Regions from separate parts of the Paenibacillus cineris genome, predicted to be linked through region 2. Evidence: riboswitches for the same ligand, from Rfam matches in the RefSeq annotation. Region 2 holds a riboswitch; the other holds the start of a gene.
What was found. Region 2 has a riboswitch for FMN ahead of KI379_RS29920 (DMT family transporter). Riboswitches for the same ligand answer to the same signal wherever they lie in the genome.

Region 1 (9,028 bases), on a different contig from region 2:
TCGTCAAGACGCCGAAAATGGTAGGAACGCCGGTTTTCAGGTTGATCGCCGCCACGCCTTTGGCCACCTCGTTGCACACGTAGTCGTAATGGGAGGTTGACCCCCGGATAACCGTGCCGAGCGTAATGACGGCGTCGTACTTGCCGCTTTCGGCCATCTTCTGGGCAATCAGCGGGATTTCGAAAGCGCCCGGAACCCACGCCACGTCCACTTCTTCTTCCTTGGCGCCGTGCCGCTTCAGTCCGTCGAGTGCGCCGCCCAGCAGCTTGCTGGTGATAAACTCATTGAATCTTCCAACCACGATGCCGTATTTTAATCCTTCGGATACCAAATTTCCTTCAAAAATGTGTGCCATGCTTCATCAGCCTCCTGTAATTATTCGGTAGTCGTCGTCAATGAATCGGGCTGCTCAAATTTCAGCATGTGCCCCAGCTTCATTTGCTTCGTATGCAAGTAGTTCTCGTTGTCCTTATTGGCCTGCATTTGGATCGGCACGCGCTCGACGATTTCCAGCCCGTAGCCCTCCAGGCCTTTGATTTTGCGCGGATTGTTCGTCAGCAGCCGAATTTGGCGGATGCCGAGATCTTTCAATATTTGAGCTCCGATGCCGTAATCGCGAAGATCCGCGGGGAATCCTAGCTTCAGGTTGGCATCGACCGTATCAAGGCCCTCTTCCTGGAGCTTATAGGCTCTCAGCTTGTTAAGGAGCCCGATGCCGCGGCCCTCCTGGCGCATGTACAGCAGCACGCCGCGGCCTTCTTCGTTGATCTGCCGGAGTGCGGCTTCAAACTGCGGACCGCAATCGCAGCGATGGGAATGGAACACGTCCCCTGTCAGGCATTCGGAATGGACGCGGGTGAGCACCGGCTCCCCGGATGCGATGTCCCCTTTGACGAGCGCCAAATGCTCTTTATTGTCCACCGCATTCGTATAGGCGACGACCTGGAACTCGCCGAAGTCCGTCGGCATCCGCACCGAAACCTCGCGGGTAACGAGCTTTTCCTTATTGTTGCGGTATTGGATCAAATCCTTGATGCTGATCAGCTTGAGGCCATGTTTTTTGGCGATCTGCACCAGGTCCGGGAGCCGTGCCATCGTCCCGTCCTCTTTGATAATCTCGCAGATCACCCCGGCCGGGAACGATCCGCTGAGACGGGCGAGATCTACCGCCGCTTCAGTATGACCGGCGCGCCGGAGCACGCCGCCGGTTTTGGCAATCAGCGGAAACATGTGGCCGGGGCGCCGGAAATCGGCTGCGGTCGCTTCCGGATCGGCGAGCGCTTTGGCGGTCAGGGACCGCTCATAGGCGGAGATGCCCGTTGTCGTCTCCTTGTGGTCGATGGAGACAGTAAAAGCCGTGCCGTGATGGTCCGTATTGTTCGATACCATCGGCTTCAGGCCGAGCTCAGCGGCTCTTTCCTCGGTAATCGGCATGCAGACCAGTCCGCGTCCTTCCGTGATCATGAAGTTGATGACTTCAGGCGTTGCCTGATCTGCCAAGGCGATAAAATCGCCTTCGTTCTCGCGGTCCTCGTCGTCTACGACGATGACGACCTTGCCTGCCGACAAGTCGGACACGGCATCTTCAATGCGGTCAAACACAAAATCCTCCTTCATGGGTTTCCCTCCTATTCCTGCATGGGCTTATTGGCCTTTCTGTCCTCTTGCCTGCCTCATGCAAATCCGTGTTGTGCTAGCAGCTCCATGCTGATTCCCGAAGGTTCAGGACGCCCGTTCCCTTCCCCTGTTCGGTAGTGAAGCAAATGGTCCACATATTTCCCGAGAATGTCGCATTCCAGATTCAGCGCATTTCCGGGCTTTTTGTCTGCCAGACTTGTCTCCGCAAGCGTATGCGGGATAATGGAAACGGTGAATGTTGTGGCGCTCGTCTTGACCACCGTCAAGCTGATGCCGTCCAGGGTAATAGATCCTTGCGGGATGATGTAGCGGAGCAGGGCGGTATCTTCCGGCTCCACTTCGATCAACACCGCATTCTGATCCCGGTCCATCGCCCGGATCGTCCCCGTCCCGTCGGCATGTCCCTGCACGATATGTCCGCCGAAGCGGGCACCCACCTGCATGGCGCGCTCCAAATTCACCCGGCTTCCGGCCCCCAGCGATTTCAAGTTGGAGTGGCGGTACGTTTGCGGCATGACGTCCACCGCGAACGAACGGGCTCCAATCTCGACAGCCGTGAGGCAGACGCCATTGACTGAGACGCTGTCCCCGATTTTGAGATCGCCCATAATCCGGGAGGCCTCAATATGCAGGATCATCGCTTCCCCTTTGCTGGAGACACCCCGCATGACGCCGACCTCTTCAACCAAACCGGTAAACATCGCAACCGCTCCTTTCTGTCCTGTAAAGAAGTATTTCATACGATTCATATCGTTAACCGTGTGCAGCCTTAAAAAGTTAAGTATCGTTTTTCCGGATCAGGTCATGCCGGCCAAACCGGCTTTCCGCTGATACAGACGTTATCCCCGAGCACTTCGGTCTCTACGTCTTCTAGCCGGACGGCGTCCGCCATCTTGTCGGCGCCACGCAGCGAGAAGTTGACGGGGGCCGCCGGACCTCCAACGATTTTCGGTGCGAAATAGAGCACGATCCGGTCGATCAGCCGGGCCTCCAGCAAGGCACCGTTCAGCCGGCCGCCGCCTTCCACCAGAATCGAACCGATCTCACGTTTGCCCAGCTCCTGCATCGCCAGGCGAAGATCGACCTGCGGGCCTGATCCGCAGCGGATCGTTTCTACGCCGATCTTCTTAAGGGCTTCCGCCTTATCCAGATCGGCGCGTTCCGTCGTCAAAATGACGGTCGGCGCAGCTCCATCCCGAACCACCTTCGACTCAAGCGGTATCCGCAGCAAGGAATCGACGATGATCCGCACAGGATTCAGACCGATGGCGCCCTGCAGCCGGGTGGTCAGCTGCGGATTGTCCGCGATCACCGTATTTACACCAACCATAATCCCTTGATGCCGGTGGCGGAGCGTATGAACCTGCTCCCTGGCCGCTTCGTTCGTGATCCATTTACTGTCTCCCGATTCGGCCGCGATGCGCCCGTCCAGCGTGCTTGCTGTCTTGACCGTCACATAGGGAAGCCCGGTTGTAATATACTTGATAAACTTTTCGTTCAAGCGGCGGGACCTGTCACCGAGCAGCCCAACCTCCACCTCAATCCCGCTTCGGCGGAGCAGATCGATTCCTCTGCCCGCCACCTGGGGGTTGGGATCTTCGCAGGCCACGACGACCCGCTTCACCTTCTCGCGTATAAGGCGTTCGCTGCATGGCGGCGTTTTTCCGTAATGGCTGCAGGGCTCCAGCGTTACATAGACCGTACTCCCTTCCGCACGGTCACCCGCCATATTCAGCGCATGTACTTCCGCATGAGCGGTTCCCCGCTGCAAATGCGTGCCAAGCCCAACCATAGCCCCGTCTTTAACGACAACGCAGCCGACAACCGGATTGATTCCGGTCTGACCCTGTGCCCGTTCCGCCATATCAAGCGCAAGCGCCATATAAAATTCATCGTTGATGATGCCGTCCATTCATCTCCCCCCTTGTTCGGAATCGGGACATCCCCTCAAAGCTAAGTCTCGGCTTCGAGCGCTTTGCGGATACTTCGCATGTTGGAATTTCCATGGTAAATCACTTTACCATGCACAGCTTTGGCTCCGCGCTGTTCAAACCGGTACTCTTCAGGGATCCCTAGGTCTTTGTAAAAAAGCAAAAAGCCCCGGGATGGCTTAAACCATCCTCGGGGCTGTGAGAGACAAGTCAGATACACTCCAATAAGGCTGCAGAATCCCAATAATCAGGATCAGCCAAATAAGTCATCGGTAGCGTAAAGTCATCAGTAAACAGAAGCCGTCCCTCCAGGGACAACCTTCTACTATGTGAAAACAACCACGTACACGTGACATCTTATTGGACAGCTGCACTCCGAACTGAAGTGCACGCTTTCTCTCCTTCTCCCATCCAGACTATACTGTCGGTCCCGGATTTGCACCAGGTCCACCGCACGCTCAGCGTCAAACGAAGCGTCCGGGTCACGGACTGAGACGGGCGCCAGAACTGATCGGCTGCCGCATCATCACCGCCGGTAGGGAATTTCACCCTGCCCCGAAGGATATAACCAATATTAATATGCAATTGCCAGATGGAATGGCTGCCTAGTGGAAGCCCCATCTATACTAGGAAATGTTAACACTGCCTCATCAAAAAATCAATACGCCCCTTTTCCCGGCCCAGAACAAAAAGCCGCTTGTCCCTCTTTGAAACAGGGAAAGCGGCTGATAAATCGTGCGCGACTCGCAGATTAAGCTTCGTATACTTCGACCGTCTTCATCACGTCGCGGCCTTGGAACGCGTCGACGTATTCCATGCCCTTCGTCACTTTGCCGAATACGGTATGCTGTCCGTCGAGATGCGGCTGCGGCTGGTAGCAGATGTAGAACTGGCTTCCGCCGGTGTTGCGGCCGGCATGTGCCATCGCCAGCGATCCGCGCTCGTGTTTGTTCGGGTTGATTTCACAGTTGATTGTGTAGCCAGGGCCGCCGGTACCGGTGCCGTTCGGGCATCCGCCCTGCGCAACGAATCCCGGAATGACGCGGTGGAACACCAGACCGTTGTAAAAACCGGAGTTTGCCAGTTTTTCAAAGTTCGCCACCGTGTTCGGAGCGTCTTTTTCAAACAGATCGAGCAGCACTTCGCCGCCGTTTTCAAGAGTGATTTTTGCTTGCTTGGCCATTATGTCAATGACTCCTTTCATGTCTTTCCTGAGTGTTAACAGACATCTTCTAGTTTACTATGAAATCCCGGGCGAAGCAAAATAATTCCGCATTTCTCCTCGTTCTATAAACGCGCAAAAGGACCCCTCTGCATTCCCCAATACAGAGATGATCCTTTATACTGCGCACCAATTCATTTACCAGAGGCGCTGGCGAACAGCGCCTGCCCCCTTAATGCATCTCCTTACTTAAGCACAGCCTGCTTTGCGATCCGCTCAGGAATGACATCGTGGCCGATGATATCCTGAAGGCTCTCGCGGCGAACGACCAGGTCGCTTTGACCTTGGTTCACGAATACGACCGCCGGTTTGCGGATCCGGTTATAGTTACTCGCCATCGAATAATTGTAGGCTCCTGTGCACGAAACGGCGAGCAGGTCACCGTTATTGACTTTCGGAAGCTCTGCATCCCAAATCAGCATGTCGCCGCTCTCGCAGCATTTGCCGGCTATGGACACGGTTTCTTCCGGCTTGTCGTTGGCACGGTTGGCCAGCATGGCCTCATACTTCGACTCGTACAGCGCCGGGCGCGGGTTGTCCGTCATGCCGCCATCCACGGCCACATACTTGCGCACACCCGGAATATCCTTGCTGGTGCCGACGGTGTACAAGGTTGTCCCCGCATCGCCCACGATGCTGCGGCCCGGTTCCACCCAAATTTCCGGCAGCTCGCTTCCCCACTCGGCAAAATGCGTTTTCACCGCGTCGGTAATCGCCTTCACGTACTGGCTGACTTCAAGCGGCGTGTCGCCTTCAACGTAACGGATGCCAAAGCCTCCGCCGAGGTTCACTACTTTGAACTGCACGCCCAGCTGTTCTTTGACACTCTTGGCAAATTCGGCTACACGCTGAACCGCCATCTGAAATCCGTCGACCTCGAAGATCTGCGATCCGATATGGGAATGGACGCCGAGAAGCTCCAGATGCTCCTGAGCGGCAGCTGCTTTGACTGCTTCAAACGCAGAGCCGTTACCGATGTCGAAACCGAATTTCGAGTCGGTTTGGCCGGTTGAAATATATTCATGCGTATGAGCTTCAACCCCTGGTGTGACGCGGAGCAAAATGTTGACCTTCACCTTTTTCTCAGCCGCCACCGATTCCAGCACATGCAGCTCAACAAAATTGTCTACGACGAAGCAGCCGATGCCGGCGTCGATCGCCATTTCCATCTCTTCCACCGTCTTGTTGTTGCCGTGGAAATGGATGCGCTTGGCCGGGAAGCCTGCCTGAAGCGCCGTGAACAATTCGCCGTCGGACACGACGTCTAGGGACATGTCCTCTTCCTCTGCAATCCGGCACATGGCCATGACGCAGAACGCCTTGCTGGCGTAAGCCACCTGGAATTTCAGTCCGGACGCGCGGAACGCATCGACGTATTCGCGGCACCGCGTGCGGACCAGCTCCTCGTCGACGATATAAAGCGGCGTACCATACTGCTTCTTCAGCTCGGTAACGTCACAGCCACCGATTTCCAGGTGACCGTCCGCATTGATTTTACTTGTACCATGTAGAAACATATTATGCATCCCTTCGCTTTCCTTGGAAATGTAAATATTCCATGTGAACTTTTACATCAGTATACCAGACAAGGGAAGAGAATGAATGGATTTTTTTGCACAACATTTGTGTTTTCCTACGACTGTTCGCGGTTGTCCGGGTTCTTCGCCATCCGCGTATTATCCCTCGTTTTGTTGAAAGACGGCCTTTTCTTGCTCTCAAGCACCGGGAAGCGCAGCAGCACTTCAGACAGAGCCTTTGCATTAAACGGTATAAACGGCCATAGATAAGACGAGTTGTAAGACCGGTGCAGCGTCAGCAGCAGGATCAGCAGCGTCGTCCCGACAACGAATCCCTGCACTTTGAAAATGGCCACCGCGACCAGCAGCACAAGCCTCACCATCCGGTTGGCCAATCCCAGCTCATAGCTCGGCGTGGCGAACATGCCGATGGCCGCTACGGCCATGTATAAGACGACCTCATTGACGAACAAGCCTGTTTTCACCGCGATATCCCCGACGAGGATCGCTGCGATGAGGCCCATGGCCGAAGCCAGCGGGGTCGGCGTGTGCACAGCGGCCAATCGTAGGAGATCGACGCCGAACTCGACCAGCAGAAACTGGGCGATAAGCGGAATTTTGCCCGTATCGTGCGGCCCGATGAAATTTAATTCCGGAGGCTTCAGGTGCGGATCGATCACAAGCAGCATCCAGAGCGGAAGCAGAAACATGGAGGCGAAAATGCCCAGAAACCGGACCCATCTGAGGTAGGTTCCCATAAAGGCCGTCTGCCGGTTCTCTTCGGCATGCTGGCACAGGTCGAAAAACGTAGTCGGCATGACCATCACGCTCGGCGAGGTGTCCACGAACACCACTACCCTGCCTTCCATGATATGCGAAGCGACCACGTCCGGTCTCTCCGAATATCTGACCAGCGGATACGGATGCCATCCCTTGTTGATAATCGCTTCCTCCAGCTGTTTGTCGCCTTGGGGAAGCCCGTCGATGTCGAGACTTTTGATTTTTTTCCGGATGGAGTCCACTTGAACCTTATCCACAATGTCGTCGATATAGGCAATACAGACGTCCGTCCGCGTCCGCCGCCCGACCTGCACCAGCTCGCTTTTGAATCCGGGGTCGCGGATCCGCCGCCGCACAAGGGCGATGTTGGTAAGCAGCGTTTCGGTGAACCCGTCGCGTGCACCCCGCACCACCCGTTCTATACTTGGTTCTTCGGGACTACGGACCGGATAATTCCGGGTATCTAAAATGATGCACGCCCGTTCTCCCTCGATGAATAGTGCGGACATCCCCATCAGTACTTTATTGACTGCCGCGCTGAGCTTGTCGACAATCTCGACCTGAATATGCGGGATGTAAAATTCAAAAAAGGACTTAAGCGCATCCGAAGTAAGCTGGTCGGCGGACAAATAGGTAAGCCGCTTCAGTATTTCCAGCATGATGTTGTCTTTGGCAAAGCCGTTAATGAAGAACAATCCCGTGTTCTGGCCGGCGAGGGTCATTTCGCGAAACACGATGTCAAAGGATGAACCCAGGCCCACCACTTCCTTGAGCGTGTTTTTGGTCGTTTCTAGGCTTTCCGGGATGACATCCTCATCCTGCCAATAGATGATAGATTCTTCGACGGTGTCGGACCTTTCCCGGTCGCGTTTTTCCTGCATCCGCTTATCTTCTCCGCCGTCATCCGCTGCCTTATGCTCATCTTCAGCCTGTTCTTCACCGCCTTCACTCCGGCTCGCTGTCCTCCGGGGCTCCTTCCCCTCATCCGACTGATGAGAAGCGTCTTCCTTCTTCTCTTTCGATTCGTCCCCATACTGCATGATCATCGCAATACCCGCAGGGTCCTCTACGTTGATTTCCTGATCCTTGTCATCTCTCACGAAGCGTTCCTCCTTACTTTCTGTAAACAAACCAGTCAAACAGGGAACCCGCCACTTTTCCCGTGACCATCGCCATCAAAAAACCGAACAGGTAGCGGGTCATCTGCAGCCTTTTAGCCAAAATGGGCAGCACGTTGAGCACCTCGGTGAGCGCGGCTGCCAGCATACCGACGAATATCCCGTTAAACAGCCCGATCAAGAGGCTCGCCAGCGGTCCCAAGGATAGTTTCCAGTTCCAAAAGTCGAACACGGTCCCGACCAGCGACCCCGTTACCATCGCCCCTTCGTACCAGTGAACCCGGTTATAGGATGAAGTCAGTTGAGCCAGCCTTGGAATCATGTCGAGGACGATGAACAGCGCGATAACGCCGCCGCCAACCGCAATTCCCCCGGCAATCCCGAGCAGTATTTGGATGAACCAGCCGACCAGAATCAAGACGAATCCCCCTGACGGCTCGCGGTTTTCATCCGTTTATATTCCTCGGCAACGACGTACTGGTCGATATTTTCCTGGTACAGAAACATTTCCACTTCCAGCGGGGTCGGCTCCTCGTTCCATTTCTTTTTGAATAAATGGTTGAAGAAAACGACCATGCCAAACCCGATGCCGAAGGAATAAGCCGTCTGGAACAAGTAGGGATGCTCGTCCCGGCGGCCGGTCACCATTTCCACCGTACGGATTTGCACCTCCTGCATGTTCACGTCCGCATGGAAATTCATGATCGTCAGCGCTGACCCGAAGAAAAGGAGGAGCCAGACGAGGAGGAATAGGATCAGTGACGGTTTCTTCTCCTTTTTTACCACTTCCACCAGGGAGTGCTTGTTCCCCATCGACTCAAT
Region 2 (9,028 bases):
AAGCCGGGTTTTATAATAGGTTTTCAGTCCGCTAACTTCCAGAATGTTTGTAGTCATCGGCCTAGCTCCTTATTTTCGGATTAAAAATTTCGTCCATGCCCGTGTTCATCATATACAACGAGAACGTGATCAGCGCGATTGACAGCGCCGCAGGGATAAACGCCCACCATGCCCCCGCCACCGGCGCCTCGAAAACGAGCGCCCAGTTCATGATGATGCCGAGGGAGATCGTGTTGTACGGCCCGAGCCCCAGCATCGAGATGGAGGCCTCCGACAGAATGCCGGACGCGGTCTGCAGCACGAACGCCATGACGACATAAGACGCGATATAGGGCAAAATTTCAAAAACGATGATCCGGGGCGTGCTGTGTCCGGAAATTTTGGCGATATGGACATGATCCCGGTTGCGGAGCGAGCTGGTCTGCGCCCGTACGGCCCGGGCCGTCCACGGCCAGCTGGTGATACCGATAATGATCGCCGTCACGAGCGAGCTGCGCGAGTTGATGCTGACCGAGATGAGGATCAGAATAATAAACGACGGAATGACGATAAAAATGTTCGTGATCGACGTCAGCAAGTTATCCACGATACCGCCGATGTAGCCGGAAGCAAGGCCGATAATGAGTCCGATGGCCGTGGCGAACACGCCTGCGATGAGACCGACCCGGATCGAGGTCTGGATGCCGTACATCAGCTCCAGGAACAGATCCCGCCCGAAATTGTCCGAACCGAGCCACAGCTGCGAACTCGGCGGCTGAAACGCCAGGGCGATCATCTCCAGCGGATCCTTTTTGTTGATCATCGGGAAGATGAGCACCAGCGCCAGCATAACGATGAATATTCCCGCCCCCAGCATGAATTTGGGGGACTTGATGAGAATGTTGAAGGAGTTTTTCATATTACTGGTCCTCCATTTGCGAGGCTTTGATCCGCGGATCGATAAAACCGTAAATGATATCAATCGTAAAGTTAGCCAGCAGAACAGAGAGCGCGATCAGCAGCGTACAGCCGGAAATGAGCGGATAATCGAGCTGGCGGATGGCCGTAAACAGCCAGGTGCCGATGCCCGGGTAGCTGAACACGATTTCGCAGATGAGCGAACCGCCCACCATCGTGCCGATGGACAAAGCCAGTCCGGTAATTTGGGGAAGCATGGCGTTCCGGAACACATATCTCGAGATGCGCGAATCGCGGATCCCAAGCAGCTTGCTGTACAGCACATAGTCGGCATTCAGCTCGTAAATGGACATTTCCCGCATCCCGATCGCCTGGCCGCCGATGGTGACAAGCACGATCGAGAGGAATGGCAGCGTATGATGGCGGATGACCGAGCCGATAAATTCGAAGCTGAGCTGCGGAATCATTTGAAAATCATACCCTCCGGACAGCGGGAACCACCCCAGCGTCAGGGCGAATACGTACAGCATGATGATGGCCAGCGTAAAAAAGGGAATCGAGTTCACAAACAGGGCTACCGGAAAAATCACCTTGTCGAACACGCCTTTTTTATAAGCAGCCACGGCTCCGAGCACGTTGCCCAGAATCCAGCCTACCAGAATCGCCGGCAGCTGCAGGCCGATCGTCCACGGCACCGCTGAAGCCAGGATGTCCGTCACCTTTTTCGGATACAGGCCGAACGAGGTGCCGAGGTTGCCGGTAAACAGGTTTTGGACATAGATCAGAAACTGCTGCCAGAGCGGCTTGTCAACACCAAACTCCTGAATGAACGTCTCATAGACCCGTTTGATCGTATCGCTGTCCGTCATCCCTTTGGTCATCTGTGATACGATCATGGCGACGGGATTCCCCTCGATCATGCGCGGAAGGAAAAAATTCAGGGAAACGGCAATGACGAGCGTCACCAGGTACCAGAACAGCTTTTTTACGAAATATTTGGCATAGGCATTCAAGAAGGTCCCTCCCTTGATCTTTGGATCGGCGGTGGATGCGTCTTGGAAAAGAGGGCCCGCATGGCGCTCCGGCAGTGCCGGTAGCCTCCCATGCAGGCCGCTTCCTTGGGCTTAGTTGTGGATCTGGTACAGCGCCCGGATGCCCGCCCCGTCCATGGCGATTTGCGGAGGAATGTTGCTTCCGTCTCCGTCGACGGGGAAGCCTTTCCATACCGATTCATTGACCGTATGGAACACCCACGGACGGTACATGAGCGGAATGGACGGAATGTCGGTCAGCCAGATTTTCGTCAAATCCGTGTACAGGGTTTTGAGCTCGGCCTGATCGGTGACGCTCGGAATTTTGTCGATAATTTGGTCGGCCTTGTCGTTTTTGTAACGGCCCCAGTTCCAGAACGCCATTTCGCCGAGCGGAGCCACTTCCTTGGAATACATGATGTCATGCGCTCTGCTCCACGGCTGGCTCGGATTGACGCCGCCCGCAGGCGTGTTCATGATGATGTCGAACTTGCCGGTTTGCAGGTCGTTCGTCCATACCGGCGCTTCCGGGAACTTCGTGCGGATTTCGATGCCGATCGCTTTCGCGCTCTGGGCCACGATCTCCAGCGCCGCATTCCAGTCGGACCAGCCGTACGGGCATTCCACTTCAAATGGCCCGAGGCGGGTGCCGTTCAGCACACGGATGCCGTCCTTGCCTTTTTTGGCGCCGATGCTGTCGAGCAGCTCGTTGGCCGCCTTGACGTCGGTCGTCCACTGCAGCGATTTGATCGCAGCCTGATCGACGTATTTGGACTCCGCGTCCGTGTTCAGCGTCAGGGACGGCTGCATCGCTGCCGAGTAGCCGCTCATCGCGAGGTCGGAAATTTTCTTGTAATCGATGCTCATCGCGATCGCGCGGCGGACATCCGGGTTATCCAGCCCCTTTTTCGAGAAATTAAAGAAGATCGACGGCATGGAGCCCGGGACGTAATAAGGGGCGTCTTTCAGATAGGTCTTGATCGGAGCGCCGTTCTTCCACATGTTCCATACCTGCGGGATGAACTGCTGGGAGACGTCCACCTGCCCGCTCTTGAAGGCCAAATCGCCGGCGGCGTTATCCTTGTAGATGACGTGCGTAATATATTTCGGAGCAGGCAGCTTGCCGAAGAGCGATTTGCCCCAGTAATTGTCGTCGCGCACAATCGTGATTTTCTGGTCGTTGTAGAAGTAGATTTTGTAAGGGCCGGTGGCTACCGGATTGGCGTTGACTTCCTTGCGGATCGTCGCCAGATCGTTGTTTGACTTCTTCTCGATTTCTTCCCAAATATGCTTGGGCATCATCGGGATCAGCTCGATGCTGTCAAGCACCGTCAGACGGTTCGGGTTGTCTTTGTTCAGCATGATCTTGACCGCATTCGGGCCGTCCGCTGTGACATCCGCAATGTACGCCCAATAGTTGCTCCAGTTGATGTCGTATTTTTTGCCGAGCTGGTAGGTGTACACAACGTCATCGGACGTAAACGGCTTGCCGTCGCTCCACTTAGCGTCCTTATTCAGCTCGATATGCAATGTCATGTCGTCGGTCCACTCGTATTTGGTGCCGAGCAGCGGCTCCAGCTTGCCGTCCAGCTGATTGATCATAAACAGCGTCTCGTAGACCAACTCTCTCGAGTTACCATAGTTGATCGGGAAGGCCGGATTGCCGCTCAGCAGGTTGAAGTTGGATGGCGGCCCCCATTGAATTCCGTTAATGTAAAGGGTTTCATTTCTCGGCGTTTCTTTGGCGTCTCCGCTCGTTGCTGGCTGGTTCGCCGCGGGCTCGGTCGTCGCCGGCTCCGTGGCTTTTTCTCCCTGATCGGCCGGCTTGGTTTCCCCTTGCGCCGGCGGCGTCGTCGTTCCCGTTGCGGAAGGCGGCTGCACGGTCTGGCAGCCCGCGATCATCACGGTCGCCGCCACGAAAAGGGCCATGAGCGGCTTGGAAGCTAATTTCAGCTTCATGTAAACTCCCCCATTTCCTCCAATTCACATCTACATAAATTGAACTAAGACAGGGACAGCACTTCGCCTTTAGCTCATTTTATATACATGCAAGCGTGATGCAGATTTCACGTCTTCAGATCGGAAGGTTCGTGCCCCATGGATCCGAAGAAATCAAACCTCTTCATTCCGAGGAAACCGCATACCCCTTCACGAAAAGTACGGAGCGGGCTGACGGACTCATGCGGCTAAAACGTGTTCTGCAAGCGCTTTCCGTAAAATGTATGAGGGATCGCTTGGAAATGATGACTGATTTATTTTTTAAATGTGCTGAAAAAAAGTTACTGAAATCCTTCGCACGGTTTGCCCTTCCCTTCCAAATAAAAACGGCCCCTGCCATCAGCAGGAACCGCTTTTCAAACCTATATAAAATTGCGTCTTCAAATCCTGGACTGGCTGCTTGCAAGCTTTAAGCCGCGCTCTTGCGGGAAATCATGAACAGCGCCGCCCAGATCAGGATAAATCCGACCGCTTGGGTTGGCGTCACGACCTGATGAAATACGATCCAGTTGATCAGCACGCTCACCATCGGGAAGCTCAGTTCCGCCAGCGTCGCCACCGATGCTTTCGTCGTTGTCAGCCCTTTATAGTACACCATCAAGCTGAACAGTCCCGGCAGAAGCGCCTGCCCCAGCATGTTGATCGACACTGCAGCCAGCGTTCCCCCGTCGGTATGCACCTGCCAAGGATCTCCCTGATTGATGGTAATCCCGATCAGCAGCGGCAGCGCCAGAATGAAACGCAGCGAAGTCACCGTCTCATACTCCATTTTTCCGACCATCAGACGACCCATGACCGTGGAACCGCCCCACAGTGCCGCGGCACCCAGCGAGAACAAGCTGCCGACCTTGACGAAATCATTCACATGCCCGAACGGAAACGTGAAGCCGAAGGTCAACAAATACGTTCCGGCCAGCGCCACGATGAACAGCCAGGTGAAATGCTTCGGAAGCTTCTCACGCAGCAGCAGTTTGGCCATAAGAATGGCGAAGATCGGCTGCAGCTTCTGCAGCAGAACGACCGCGTTCAAGTTCCCGGAGGACAGCCCCTGCGTAAACAGGATGGTTGCAACGGCCGAGCCGCCCCACGACAGGAAGAGCAACGCGCCGACATGGCGCAGTTTCAGGCCTTTCAACTCGCTCCGATGTTTCCACAGCATCGGTGCGACGAACAGCACCAGCAAAATATGCTCGATGAGCACGATCTGCGTTGCCGTCATATGTTCTTTGAGCAAAATGATCCGGAACAGCGGATCCGCTCCCCACAATGCTGCACCCAGCACGACCAGCCAAAAGCCGGATTTGCTGCGTTCGGCCTTCCCGCTTGCCGCGGGCCGTACCTTGATATTGCTGCTTACATTTTCCATACTCCAGTTCCCCTATCCCTGAATACGGAGTCAACATTGGAAAACCCCCGAGATCGACATCAATCGACACATCGGGGGTTGATCAAATAAGCTTGCGGAAATGTCAAAATTTCGCACATGCCTATTCTTTGATCTTCTCCCATCCGGACTTTACCGTCGGCCCTGGATTTCCACCAGGTCAGTCGCCGCCTTATTGCTAAAGCTGCGAGTCGCGGGCTTGACGCCGTCTTTACCACAAGAAGAGACGCTCACCGCCGGTCAGGAATTTCACCTTACCCCGAAGATCCATATTCATTTATTTTTATTTTTTTTCATGCAACTTACATTGTTTTCATCATTATAGCATAAATGTATCCAAAAGTGTTTCAGTTTTTTAATAGCTTTTTATTTCCATGGATTAAAAATTTGGATATGGGGCTGGAGATGGACATTTTTCGGTATATCAGCAGCCATTTAAAATGACAGACGACAGGCATTGATGAGCCTGCAGCAAGCACTGAACGGACTCGCGGCAGCACTTATCACTGCTCAAGCACCGACAGGATCACGGCCACCGCTTCAGCCCGCGTTGCGTGCGCGTTCGGGGCGAACAAGCTGCCCGCTCTTCCGTGCATGATTCCTTTCTCCACCGCTGATGCGATATACGGCTTGGCCCAGGCCGGAATTTGACCGCGGTCGGCAAAATTCAAACTTCCCGTGCCGCCCGGTGTTCCGGTACCGAGCGCCCTGACGGTCATCGCCGCCATTTCGGCCCGGGTAATGAGCCGGCTTGGCCCAAACGTGCCGTCGGCATAACCGTTCATGATGCCGCGCGACACCGCATCCTGGATAGAAGACAGCGCCCAGGCCGGAATTTTCTTCGCGTCGGAAAAGGCCAGCGCCTGCGAGCCGGCCGTCTGACCCATCGAGACCGCACGCATCATCATGCTGGCGAACTCTGCCCGGGTCACTTCCTTGCCCGGCTGAAACGTGCCGTCGGGATATCCGCTGACCCATCCCTGCTGGACCGCATTCAGAATCGGCTGCTCCGCCCAGTGGCCGCGGATATCCCGGAAAGTGCCCGGCGCTCCTTCCGCTTTGCCCGGTTGGACCGTGATTTCCGGCTTGACGGTCATCTCGGATGAGCGGAGAGCGGAATCCACCAATTTGGCGCTCTCCACAGCCACCCGGGACGAAGCCGCCTGCAGCGCCGTAAACTCAATGGCGGCGAGCTGGAGCTTGCCGCTGTCTCCGGCTGTTTTTCCTACTTTGGTGTGGGCTAGGCGGATTTCGTTGTTTTGGACAATCGGTTCGACCGAAAAGCCGGATGTCCCAGAGGATGCGGTGCGGTAAGCCAGCTTCGCCGGGTCAAAGCTGAGCGTCAGCTCATACGCATACAAGTCCTTCAGCTGCTCGCCGGTCACCGTGACCGTCACCTTGGAGCCATTGGAAGTTACCCCCAGTGACAAGGAAGGTGCTTCCGCAGCGGCGGTGGTTACCGCAATAGCCGGGGAGGCCGCGGCAACCGGGGAGCTGCCAGCCGTGCGTACTTCTGAAACCGCAGCGTTTGCGGGGGTTCCTGATCCGATGAGTCCGACACAAATGGCTACGGCCCATGCGGCATAGCGGGTAGATTGTTTTCGTGGCATACGTCCAGCCCTCTTTCCATGAATTGAAAATCGCAGGAGCAGCCTGCACCGCTCCTGCGATTGTATCCTTTTCCAAGCAGTTGATTTCTAATGCTGCTTACGACCATATCCATCCCGATACGGCCCCAATCCCCGCATGAATCATGCGAGACAAGGTACTGCGTATGAGCCGGGCTTGAGGACCATCCGGTTCTCTATCCCCTTACTTCGCGTACCAGCTGCCGATGATCATCTGCGCTACCGCAGCCAGCGAACGGATCGAAATTTCGCCTTCGCTGAACAGGTCCGCCGGAGCAACGCGGCTCCAGTTGAGATCCGTCGACTGGATGCCGTAGTACTTGGCGAGGATGGACAAATCCTGCACTGTAATCTGCACCGCACCAGGTACCAGCGTGATCAGCTTCTTCTGGAAGGTGGTTACGGCGCTGCCGAGTGCAGCCGCAGCCGAATCCACCTGGTTTTGCGTCGCGCCATTGTCTAAGTACACCACATTCGCGGTTGTAATGGCCGCCTTCAGCTGGACCTTGGCCAATGCCGGATATTGGCCGACCTTATCCCCTGTGACCGCCCGGTCATAGATGCTCTGCGCGGAGGCAATCGCCGAAGTGAGAGCCGACTTGTCGACCGGAACCGAAGGAACCGGGATGACGGCGTTCTTGAACGTGCTGACCGCCGCTTTCAGAGCGGTCAGCGCATCGTCGATCGCCTTCTGCGTGGCAGCGGCATCGTCCGCCACACGCTTGGCGTCGCTGATCGCCGACAGCAGCGCAGTCTTCGCCGATGCCGGGTACTGCCCCGGCTCCGTGCCCGTGACGGCCTGATCCGCCAGCTTCTGCGCTTCGCCGATGGCGGCAAGCAGCGCCGCCCGGTCAGCCGTGGCGATCTGGATCTGCAGCGCAGCGGAGTCCGTGTTCACCGGGCTCGAATTGCCGTCCGCCGATATGTTAAAGGCGGACACCGACACGGCTGCGCTTCCGGAGACGCCGGCTTTCAGCGTGCCGCGGAGCTTCAGCAGCTCCCCGTCCTCCGAGACGGCGTTTTCCTGGCCGGTGCTGGCCATGATGATGCGGATCTCGCCTGATTCCGGCTTCACCCCGGTGGCCAGCACGCCAAAGCCGGTGCGCGAGGAGCTTACCGCGCCGTCGGCCAGTGCCAGCGTGCCGTCCGAATTTGCCACGGTCGCAAATTCCAGCTTGGCCGGATCGTACTTGACGATCAGGTCCAGCGCCGTAAAGGCAAACGCCGGCTTGGTAATGCCTACGCCCAAGTCAACCTGCGCTCCCGCAGAAGCCGCTGCCGGACCGGTCAGCACGGCGGAGTTCGGCGCCTGCGTCCCTGCCGCTTCCACCGTGATGCTGACCTGGAGCGTATCGCTGCCGCCCTTTCCGTCCTGAACCCGGAAGGAAGCCGTGTAGCTGCCTTCCGCAGCCGGCGTCCACGTGAATTTTCCGGAAGCCGCATCAAAGGCCGCTCCCTCCGGCAGGGACACCGCCTCATAACTTAAAACGTCTCCGTTCTCATCGTTGGCGTACACCGAGAACGTCACTTGCTGCCCGGCTTTCACGGTCTGGGCAGGCACGTCGGCAAACGCCGGAGCGTGATTGTCTCCGGCAGCCCCAGCCGGACGGATGTCGCTTTCTCTCAGAAGCTTCAACTGGTAGGCGCCTTTAAAGATCGAAGAGATCCCGGTAATATCGACGGCCGTTCCTGCCGGATAGGCCTGCTTCAGCGCATCCGCGCTGATGCCCGTCCGGCTGTCGACGCGGACACGGTTCGTCGTGCCGCCGCTGACGAGATCGAATTCCAGGGAGCCCGTGACGGTGGCGTAGTTTTGCACCGCCGCGTTTTTGATCGTGATCAGCTGCCCCTGGTTGCTGTCATTGACCTCGGCCGCAGCCTGCGGAACCGGAGCCGGAATATCGGCCTGGGCGTCCAGCTTGGCCACCTGGACCTCGTTGGCCAGCTCGACCTCGGTGTTATAGGTCAGCTTTTGGGCGGTCAGCTTGACCTTGTCCAAGGCATGGTAGCCTGTCGCTTTGCTCGGGTACACATAGACACCGCCGGTGCCGTCCTGCATGTAAAATCCCGAGCCGCCAAAAACTCCCGGC

Region 1: another riboswitch for FMN. It lies ahead of ribD (bifunctional diaminohydroxyphosphoribosylaminopyrimidine deaminase/5-amino-6-(5-phosphoribosylamino)uracil reductase RibD); the one in region 2 lies ahead of KI379_RS29920 (DMT family transporter).

The regions. Positions count from the first base shown of each region.
Region 1 is NZ_BORU01000001.1:3,900,854-3,909,881, forward strand. It holds gene ribH (6,7-dimethyl-8-ribityllumazine synthase) at 1-355, opposite strand, end outside; gene KI379_RS18135 (bifunctional 3,4-dihydroxy-2-butanone-4-phosphate synthase/GTP cyclohydrolase II) at 376-1,617, opposite strand; gene KI379_RS18140 (riboflavin synthase) at 1,674-2,339, opposite strand; gene ribD (bifunctional diaminohydroxyphosphoribosylaminopyrimidine deaminase/5-amino-6-(5-phosphoribosylamino)uracil reductase RibD) at 2,441-3,550, opposite strand; FMN riboswitch at 3,965-4,136, opposite strand; gene KI379_RS18150 (peptidylprolyl isomerase) at 4,321-4,752, opposite strand; gene lysA (diaminopimelate decarboxylase) at 4,977-6,308, opposite strand; gene KI379_RS18160 (spore germination protein) at 6,425-8,128, opposite strand; gene KI379_RS18165 (stage V sporulation protein AB) at 8,202-8,624, opposite strand; gene KI379_RS18170 (stage V sporulation protein AA) at 8,621-9,028, opposite strand, start outside.
Region 2 is NZ_BORU01000005.1:132,309-141,336, reverse strand. It holds gene KI379_RS29940 (ABC transporter ATP-binding protein) at 1-57, opposite strand, end outside; gene KI379_RS29935 (ABC transporter permease) at 62-898, opposite strand; gene KI379_RS29930 (ABC transporter permease) at 900-1,910, opposite strand; gene KI379_RS29925 (ABC transporter substrate-binding protein) at 2,022-3,887, opposite strand; gene KI379_RS29920 (DMT family transporter) at 4,336-5,292, opposite strand; FMN riboswitch at 5,420-5,581, opposite strand; gene KI379_RS29915 (S-layer homology domain-containing protein) at 5,814-6,920, opposite strand; gene KI379_RS29910 (DUF6359 domain-containing protein) at 7,123-9,028, opposite strand, start outside.